4 regions of the Duganella kummerowiae genome follow, and region 3 is predicted to be linked to each of the others. Evidence: predicted binding sites of a transcription regulator. Region 3 holds the regulator's gene; each other region holds the start of a gene.
The links. Region 3 encodes LexA, which represses DNA repair genes until DNA is damaged. Its sites were predicted from a motif close to ACTGTATNNNNATACAGT; they were not measured.
Positions count from the first base shown of each region.

Region 1: ACLB1G_RS20815 (PA0069 family radical SAM protein) is a predicted target of LexA. The motif match lies at 1,095-1,112, and genes of this name have one in related genera.
Region 2: dinB (DNA polymerase IV) is a predicted target of LexA. The motif match lies at 1,246-1,263, and genes of this name have one in related genera.
Region 4: ACLB1G_RS26660 (VRR-NUC domain-containing protein) is a predicted target of LexA. The motif match lies at 1,327-1,344, and genes of this name have one in related genera.

Region 1 covers NZ_JBKFEH010000015.1:253,855-256,052, forward strand. The annotation lists gene ACLB1G_RS20805 (Hsp70 family protein) at 1-325, opposite strand, end outside; gene ACLB1G_RS20810 (DUF2760 domain-containing protein) at 322-930, opposite strand; gene ACLB1G_RS20815 (PA0069 family radical SAM protein) at 1,180-2,198, shown strand, end outside.
Region 2 covers NZ_JBKFEH010000008.1:558,297-560,494, forward strand. The annotation lists gene dinB (DNA polymerase IV) at 70-1,218, opposite strand; gene ACLB1G_RS10320 (methyl-accepting chemotaxis protein) at 1,603-2,198, shown strand, end outside.
Region 3 covers NZ_JBKFEH010000010.1:395,862-398,059, forward strand. The annotation lists gene ACLB1G_RS15420 (cystathionine gamma-synthase family protein) at 1-417, shown strand, start outside; gene lexA (transcriptional repressor LexA) at 490-1,131, opposite strand; gene rpsF (30S ribosomal protein S6) at 1,368-1,754, shown strand; gene priB (primosomal replication protein N) at 1,772-2,092, shown strand; gene rpsR (30S ribosomal protein S18) at 2,094-2,198, shown strand, end outside.
Region 4 covers NZ_JBKFEH010000024.1:184,607-186,804, reverse strand. The annotation lists gene ACLB1G_RS26675 (GGDEF domain-containing protein) at 1-371, shown strand, start outside; gene ACLB1G_RS26670 (hypothetical protein) at 368-562, shown strand; gene ACLB1G_RS26665 (phasin family protein) at 659-1,231, shown strand; gene ACLB1G_RS26660 (VRR-NUC domain-containing protein) at 1,359-2,198, shown strand, end outside.

The DNA.
Region 1 (2,198 bases), on a different contig from region 3:
ACAGCCAGCTCTTGGCGCTGGACACCAGGCGGATGGGCGTGGTGGCGCCACGGCTGCGCGCCATTTCGCCGGCCACGCCGGCCTGGCCCGGGACCTCCGCCCACGGCAGGCTCAAGTCGCCGGCCGCCAGTTCGTCCGGGTGCGGCAGGTACAGGAAGGAGGGCAGCAGCGGCAGGTCTTCCACCGTGCCGGGCGCGGTCAGCTGGGGGATGGCCAGCACGCCCTGGGTGGTTTTCTCGCCATCGCTGGCGCCCAGGTCCACATAGGACAGGGCGCTGTGCGTGGTGCCCAGATCGATGCCGATGGCGTAGCGCGGATCGCTCACAGTTCCACCTCCGCCGGGGCCAGGATGGAGGCGTCGTGGGCCTCGGCCAGCTTGGGCAGGCGCACGCTGGACGAGCGCCAGCCGCGGTGGCTCAGGGTGCCGCGGAAAGGCGCCTTGCCGACCACGTTGCCGGTCAGGCGCACGGCGGCGGCGTCGAAGCCTTCCTCCAGCACCACGCGGCTGCCTTCGGCCTCGGCGCGCACCGGTGCGATGGTGAAGTGTTCGCGCAGCACCTTGGCGCAACCCTCGTGCACCACGCGGGCGGCGGCGCCGATGTCGGCGTCGGAATAGGCGGCCAGGTTTTCCTGGGTGAAGTCGATCAGGCGGGCTTCGCGCTGGAACAGGTTGAGCAGCTGCAGGGCGGCGTCTGGCGTGGCGATGCGCAGCGGGGCCGGAGCGGGAGCCGGGGCGGGGGCACGTGCAGGTGCAGGTGCAGGTGCAGGCGGCGCTACCGGCGCGGCAGCCGGCGCCGGCAGGTCGTCGATACCGGCCAGGCGGCCGGCGTACTCGGCGTCGGACAGGGCGCGGAAAAAGGCGCCGATGGCGATGGAAATCCGGCTGAAGAAGGATGGCGGCGTTTGGTTCGAATTGTTTTGGTTGTTCATTTCATGCTCACTGAACGGGTACAAGCCGGGACGCCGCCCCGCATGGAAGGCGGGCGTCCTGGCCGGTTATCTGTGGAAAGAGGGCGCAGGGCCCGGAGATTTGTGCGCATGATACCAGTTCGACGCAGTTTTACCTTGAAAGCGCCGCAAGGGCGGCATAGAATGCTGTATGCATGTACAGTATTGGTGTCGAGGACGGCGGCGATGGCAGTGGATGAAAACAATCTGGAACCGGGTGTGGAACAGACCATGTTGCCGCTCAAGCCGCTGCAGGCGCGCAAGGGGCGCGGCGCCGTCTCCAACCTGCAGGGGCGCTTCGAGGTGAACGGCCGCGAGGAAGTCGACGACGGCTGGGAGCGCGAGGAAGACGAGGCCCCGGCCCTGAAAACCCAGGTAACGGACGAGTACGCCAAGACCATACTCAGCCGCAACGCCTCGCCAGACCTTCCCTTCGGCGTCTCGCTCAATCCCTACCGTGGCTGCGAGCATGGATGCATCTATTGCTACGCGCGTCCCACGCACAGCTACCTGGGCCTGTCACCCGGCATGGATTTCGAGACCCGCATCTACGCCAAGGTCAACGCGCCCGAACTGCTGCGGCGCGAGCTGGCCAAGCCGTCCTATGTGCCGGAATCGATTGCGCTGGGGGTGAACACGGACGCTTACCAGCCCTGCGAACGCGAGCTGCGCCTGACGCGCCGGGTATTGGAAGTGCTGCAGGAATGCGCGCATCCGGTCGGGCTGATCACCAAGTCTTCGCTGATCGAGCGCGATATCGACATCCTGGCGCCCATGGCGGCCCGGCGCCTGGCCGGCGTGGCCGTCACCCTGACCACGCTGGACCCGGCCATTTCGCGCACCCTGGAGCCGCGCGCGGCGGCCCCGGCGCGGCGCTTGCGGGTAATACGCACCATGACCGAGGCCGGGATACCGGTGGCCGTCAGCATCGCGCCCGTCATCCCCTTCGTGACCGAGCCGGACCTGGAACGGCTGCTGGAGGCGGTCAGGGATGCCGGCGCGGTGAGCGCCCACTACACGGTGCTGCGGCTGCCGTGGGAAGTGGCGCCCCTGTTCAGGCAATGGCTGGAAGCGCACTTCCCGGAACGCGCCGAGCGCGTGATGAACCGGGTGCGCGAAATGCGCGGCGGCAAGGACTACGACAGCAACTTCGCCACCCGCATGTCGGGCGAGGGCGTGTGGGCGGACATGATCAGGCAGCGCTTCAAGATCGCCACCGCAAGGCTGGGCCTGAACCTCAGCCACAGCAG
Region 2 (2,198 bases), on a different contig from region 3:
AGCGACGACGACAGTGCGCTTGCACGACGAGGAGCTGCAACGACGCCATGGTCATTTTCAAGTGTCCTCTCAAGCGAACAACTCGCCTTGCACCGGCAGTGCCTTCGCCGATACCGCGCCGGGCCGTTCCAGGGTGCTGGCGCGTACGCCCAGGAGGCGCAGGCGGCGCTGCAGCGGCACCCGTTTCAGGCATTCGCGCGCGGCCTGCAGGATGGCGGCGGCGTCCGCCACCGGCTGCGGCAGGGTCACGTTGCGGCTGACGATCTGGAAGTCGTCGTAGCGCAGCTTGATGCTGATGGTGCGGCTGACATAGCCCTTGCGCCGGATATCCTCGGCAAGCCGGCTGCACAGCGAGGTCAGGATGCCGGACAGGGTGTCGCGGTCCTGGCGCGCGTGCAGGTCGCGCTCGAAGGTGGTTTCGCGGCTGATGGACTTGGTCTCGGTGCGGTTGGCCACGGCGCGGCTGTCCACGCCATGCGCGGCCTCGGCCAGCCAGGCCGCATAGTGCAGGCCGAAATGCTGCTGCAGCAGGGCCGGATCGGCCTCGGCCAGCTGGCCTATGGTGTGGATGCCCAGGCCGGCCAGCTTTTCCGTGGCCTTGGGGCCGATGCCGTTCACCTTGCGCACCGGCAGCGGCCAGATGCGGTCGGGGATGTCCTGGTAGCCGAGGATGGTCAGGCCGTCCGGCTTCTGCAAGTCGGAGCAGATCTTGGACAGCAGCTTGTTCGGGGTGATGCCTATCGAGCAGCTCAGGCCGGTGGCGTCGCGCACGGCCTGCTTGATGCGCCGTCCCAGTTCCTCCGTTTCTCCCTCCACGTGGGTGAGGTCGATGTAGATTTCATCGATGCCGCGGTCCTCGAATTCCGGTGCGATGCTGGCCACGGCCTGCTTGAACAGGCGCGAATAATGGCGGTAGGCGTCGAAATTGACCGGCAGCAGGACGGCGTCCGGCGCCAGCCTGGCGGCCTTCATCAGGCCCATGGCCGAGCCCACGCCCAGCGCACGCGCCTCGTAGGTGGCGGTGGTGATCACGCCGCGCCCGGCATAGTCGCGCAGGCGGGCGAAAGTGCGGCTGCCGTCCGCGTTCACCACCGGTTCCGCATGGCGGCCGCCGATCACCACCGCCTGCCCGCGTAGCTCAGGGTACTGCAGCAGCTCCACGGAAGCGTAGAACGCATCCATGTCGAGGTGGGCGATGCGCCGGTGGTCGTCAAACATGGCGGGCTGGGATTTTACGTGAATTTCACTGTGATTCCATACAGTATCGCCGCAAACGGCTGGCGCCGCAAGCCCGGCCGCGAGCCTCCCGCCGGCCGGTACGCCAGTGCGTCCCGCCTGCGGCAGCGCGAAGTGTTGCAAATGCGCACAGCCGAGAATGCGTGGCGGCAGAGTGAGAATGTGTGAGTTTTTATTTTCCTGACCATTTTTTTGTATCCCATGATCAATATTTGTATTGATTTTGGAATGACGCTGTTACAGACTTGTTACAGATATGCGCCCAGCGGCACCACGACGTCGTGCCGTCGCCGGCGAACGAATTCACATTGCTGGCCCAACCTCCGCCGCTTCATCGTCACCACATTCATAAGGCGGAACAACACCATGCAATCACCCACGACTCCTGCGGCCACATCACATTTCGGCATCGGCACACGCCTGTATCTGGGCTTCGGTTCCATCGTCGCCATCATGCTGGTGTTGCTCACAGTGGCCTACAGCAACTTCTCAAAACTCAACCAGGCCAATGGCTGGAACGTGCATACCTACGAAGTGCTGGGCACCAGCCAGGAAATACTCGAGGGCCTGATCAACATGGAGACGGGTGAACGTGGCTTTGCGCTGACCGGCGCGACCGCGTCCCTGGAACCTTACAACGCCGGCAAGGCCTCGTTCCAGAAGAACCTGGCCAAGGTCAAGTCGCTGACCGCAGACAACGACAAGCAGCAAGCCCGCCTGAAAGCGCTCGAGCAGCTGGAACAGCAATGGCGCACCACCGCCGCCGAACCGGCAATCGCGCTGCGCCACGCCGCCAACGCCGACAGCAGCAAGATGGAGGCGCTGATCGTGTTCGAGCAAAGCGCCAAAGGCAAATCGCTGATGGACCAGATGCGCGACACGCTGAAGCAGCTGGCGGATGCGGAACAGTCGCTGCTCACCGAGCGCGCCAGGCATGCGGCATCCCTGCAGGCTTCCACCAA
Region 3 (2,198 bases):
GCCGAGACGCTGGCGCTGCGCATGGAGCGCACCAGCGCCAATGCCCTGGCCCTGGCGCGCCTGCTGGAATCGGATGAGCGCGTGGCGGCCGTGTACTACCCGGGCCTGCCCTCGCACCCGCAGCACGGCATCGCCACCGAGCTGTTCCTGAGCTATGGTTCGCTGCTGAGCTTTGAGCTGAAGGAGGGCATAGACTGCTTCGACTTCCTGAACCGCCTCAAGCTGGCAATCCCGGCCTCCAACCTGGGCGACACCCGCACCCTGATCATCCCGGTGGCGCATACCATCTTCTACGAGATGGGCCCGGAACGGCGCGCCTCCATGGGCATAGCCGAATCGCTGATACGGGTCTCGGTCGGCATCGAGGATACCGAGGACTTGCTGGGCGACTTCAGCTGCGCCCTTGAAGGATGTTAAGAAAAAAAGGGATCTCCCAATCAGCCTGAACGCGCTCAAGATCGCGCTCAGCGCGGATTGAGAGCCCCTTTTTTAATGCCAAGTACGCAGCAAGCCGACCGCCAGGCCTTCCAGCGCGAACTCGTCGGCTTCCGGATCGACCTGTATCACCTTGAAGTCGGGATTCTCGGGCAGCAGCTCGACCAGGCCGCCGGTCTTGCGGTAGCGCTTGACTGTCACTTCGCTGCCGATGCGCGCCACCACGATCTGGCCATTCTTGGCGGTGTCCACCTTTTTCACGGCCAGCAGGTCGCCGTCCATGATGCCGACGTCGCGCATGGATTCGCCGCGCACCTTGAGCAGGTAGTCCGGCCTGGCCGAGAACAGGTTGGGATCGACCGCGTAGCTGGTCTCCAGGTTTTCCTGCGCCAGGATGGGCGAGCCGGCCGCCACCCGGCCGATCAGCGGCAGCGACATCATGGCGTTGGGCGGCGGCATGCGCGACGGGGCCGGCTCGGCGTGCGCGCCGAGCAGGCGGATGCCGCGCGAGGTGCCGGCCGCGATTTCGATGGCGCCCTTGCGCGCCAGCGCCTGCAGGTGCTCCTCGGCCGCGTTGGCGGACTTGAAGCCCAGCTCGTTGGCGATTTCGGCGCGGGTCGGCGGGAAGCCGGTGTTGTCGATGGCGTCCTTGATCAGGTTGAGAATTTGTTCTTGCCGTGCGGTGAGCTTGATCATGGGAGCGGGGCCCTCTGGCCTGTGGATATAAACAGTCTGTATTTTTGTACAGTGCGAGAGGGAATGCAAGGGGATTTCTTGTTTTGGACGAAATATTTTCATGCGCGCCGCCCGGCGCGCCCCGGGCGGCTGCTTGTTTTGGGGGCAAAACAGTGCTATAGTCGCGGGCTTACCTCTTCCCACACCTGTCTTGACGCCAGGGTGGGCTATTTCTTCAAGTCCTTAAGGGAGTTTACATGCGTCACTACGAAATCGTTTTTATCGTCCATCCGGACCAGAGCGAGCAAGTGCCCGCCATGATCGAACGCTACAAAGCTAGCGTCACCAGCCGCGGTGGCAACGTGCACCGCGTCGAAGACTGGGGCCGCCGCCAAATGGCTTACTCGATCCAGAAGCTGGCCAAGGCACACTACATCTGCATGAACATCGAATGCGACAACGAGACCCTGGTCGAGCTGGAAACCGCATTCAAATTCAATGATGCCGTGCTGCGTCACCTGACCGTGAAAATGAAGAAAGCGGAAACCGCTCCTTCGCCGATGATGAAGTCGGTGCAACGCGAAGATGCAGCGAAATCCCACCGCGCTGAAGCCGCCGCTGCTCCCGCAGCCGCTGCCGCTTAATTTGCTGGGAACCTGAGCTGAACCAGCTCCAGATCATCGCCTTGATCGCCGAGCGGGATACCCTGCGGTACACCCCGGCCGGCATGCCGATCGTGAACGCTGTCCTGCAGCACCGGTCGCAGCAAATCGAGGCCGGCATCGCCCGGCTCAGCGAGTTCGAAGTGTCCGCGATAGCCGCGGGCGAGATTGCGAACCGCTTCGGGCAGGCGTCTCTGGGAGGGCTGTATCAGTTCAGCGGTTTTCTGAACAAGAAAAACCGCAACAGCAAAAGCCTGGTATTTCACATCATTGATTTCAGTGCTGTCGCAGACAGCGCCCATTTAGATACAGGAGCCTAAAATGGCATTCGGTAAAAAGTTCGACAAAAACAAGCTCAAGCTGAAAGAAAAGCGCAAGCAACAAAACCCTCTGTTCAAGCGCAAGAAGTTCTGCCGCTTCACCGCC
Region 4 (2,198 bases), on a different contig from region 3:
TGCAAGCCTATGCCGCGATGCTGCTGTCCACGACACGCGACAACATCGACAGCGTGGTGCGCTACGGCGGTGAAGAATTCCTGCTGATATTGCCGGAAACCGACCTGGATGGCGGTGTCCAGCTGGCCGAGCGCCTGCGCCAGCTGTGCGCCGATACCCCCACCCTGCACAACGGCCGCCAGATCGCCATCACGGCCAGCTTCGGGGTGGCCAGCGCCGACTTCAGCGCCCCCGGTCCCGGCCCGGCGCCGGAAGCCATGGTGGCGGCGGCCGACACCCTGTTGTACCAGGCCAAGCGCAGCGGCCGGAATCGGGTATGCTCACGCCAGCTGGAAACGGATACTATTGAGCGGACCGGAGGCAGATCGTGAAAAAACTAGCCATCATGAGCCTGGCGCTGTGCTGCGTGATGGCGGCCGCCAAGCCGGCGCCCTGGCACAAGTGGCGCAGCAAGATAGACAACACCCTGGCCTGTTCGCAATATACGCTGGGTCCCGGATGGGCGTGGGACAGCGGTCCGTATCAAGATAGCCGTTGCGAAAAGCCGGTGCATGCTAAATAATGGTGCCACAAAAATAAGGCGCCCCAGCCAGCACACATAGTCCAGAAGTAGTTGAAGGAAGCCCCGCCGCATCCCCATCACACATCAGGAGACCATATGTTCACCAATCCCGAGCAATTCGCCACCGCCACCAAAGCCCTGTTCGAATTCCAGCTGGACACCTTCAACACCCTTACCAGCAAGGCCGTACAAGGACTGGAGCAGGTGGTCGCGCTCAACATGGCCACCGCCAAGTCCAACCTGCAGCAGGGGCTGGACACTGGCAAGGAGCTGAGCCAGGCGTCCGATCCGCGCGCCGCCGTCTCGCTGGCGGCCGCCAAGCTGCAGCCCGGCGTGGCCGGCGCCGTGGCCTACAACCAGCAGCTGACCCAGATCATCGGCGAAATCCGCGAGGAATTCACGCGCGCGGCGGACGTCCACCTGGCCGAAGCCAAGAACAACCTGAGCGCACTGATACACGACGTCACCAAGAATGTGCGTCCCGGTTCCGAAAACGCGGTGCAGATCGTCAAGACCGCCATCGACAACGCCTTCAGCGGCTATGAACAGGTAACCAAGGCCACCAAGCAGGCAGTCAAGGCAGTGGAAGACCAGATCGCCCAGGCCACCGCCCTGGTCGAGCAAAAAGCCAAGGCCGAGGCCGAGGCCGAGAAAGCCGCAGCCGCCTGACCCCGTTCCCACCATCACGCCGGGCGCCGCGATTCGCGGCGCTTTTTGTTTGCAATTGGCAGGCAGCGCTGGGCAAGCGGGCGCGGACGCGATACACTGTACAAAAATACAGTTGGCGCAGTCCTGCATGAACCGAGTCCTCGACAATCCGTTTTATTACCTTGATAACTTCCAGTTGGTGCTGGGCTGGATCGCCGAGCGCTATGACGACCTCCTGGACGCCGAGGAGCGCGCCTTCCTGTCCGCCTTCCCCACCCTGCCGCAGCCGGCTCGGGCCCTGTTCGTGCGCATGGCCATGCGCAAGGGCACCCTGTTTCGCGCCAGCAAGTTGCAGTACCCGGAAATCGGCGACGCGCATCAGGCAGCGCGGCCGCTGGCTGCCCTGGGCCTGATCGAGGACGATCCCGCCATCAGCCTGGAGCAGCTGTTCGACCTGTTGCAGAAGCCGGAAATCAGCCGCGTGTTCCAGTTCCCGGCGCAGCTAAGATCGCTGCGCAAGGCCGAGCAGCTGGAGGCCTTGCGCGCCGGCCGCGAGGGCGGACAGCGCTTTTCGGCCTGGTGGAAAGACGCCGGCGACCATGTCTACCAGGTCACGGCCCAGCCCCTGTGCGACCGTTTGCGCCTCATCTTCTTCGGCAACTACCACCAGGACTGGACCGAGTTCGTGCTGTCCGACCTCGGCATCTACCAGTACGAGAAAGTGGAATTCTCCCCGGCCGCGCGCGGCTTCCGCACCCGGCGCGACATAGACGACTACCTGGCCCTGTACGCCTGCCGGGAGCACTTTGAAGAAGGCGTCCCGGTGGCCGAGTTGCTGCCCGGCCTGCCCGATTGCGACCCGGGCAACGAATGGATGCGCAGCCGGCGCGACAAGCTGCTGTTCCAGTTTGCCCAGCACCTGGAAAAGCTGCAAGACTGGCCGGCCGCGCACGCCCTGTACCGCGATTGCGATTACCCGGGCGCGCGC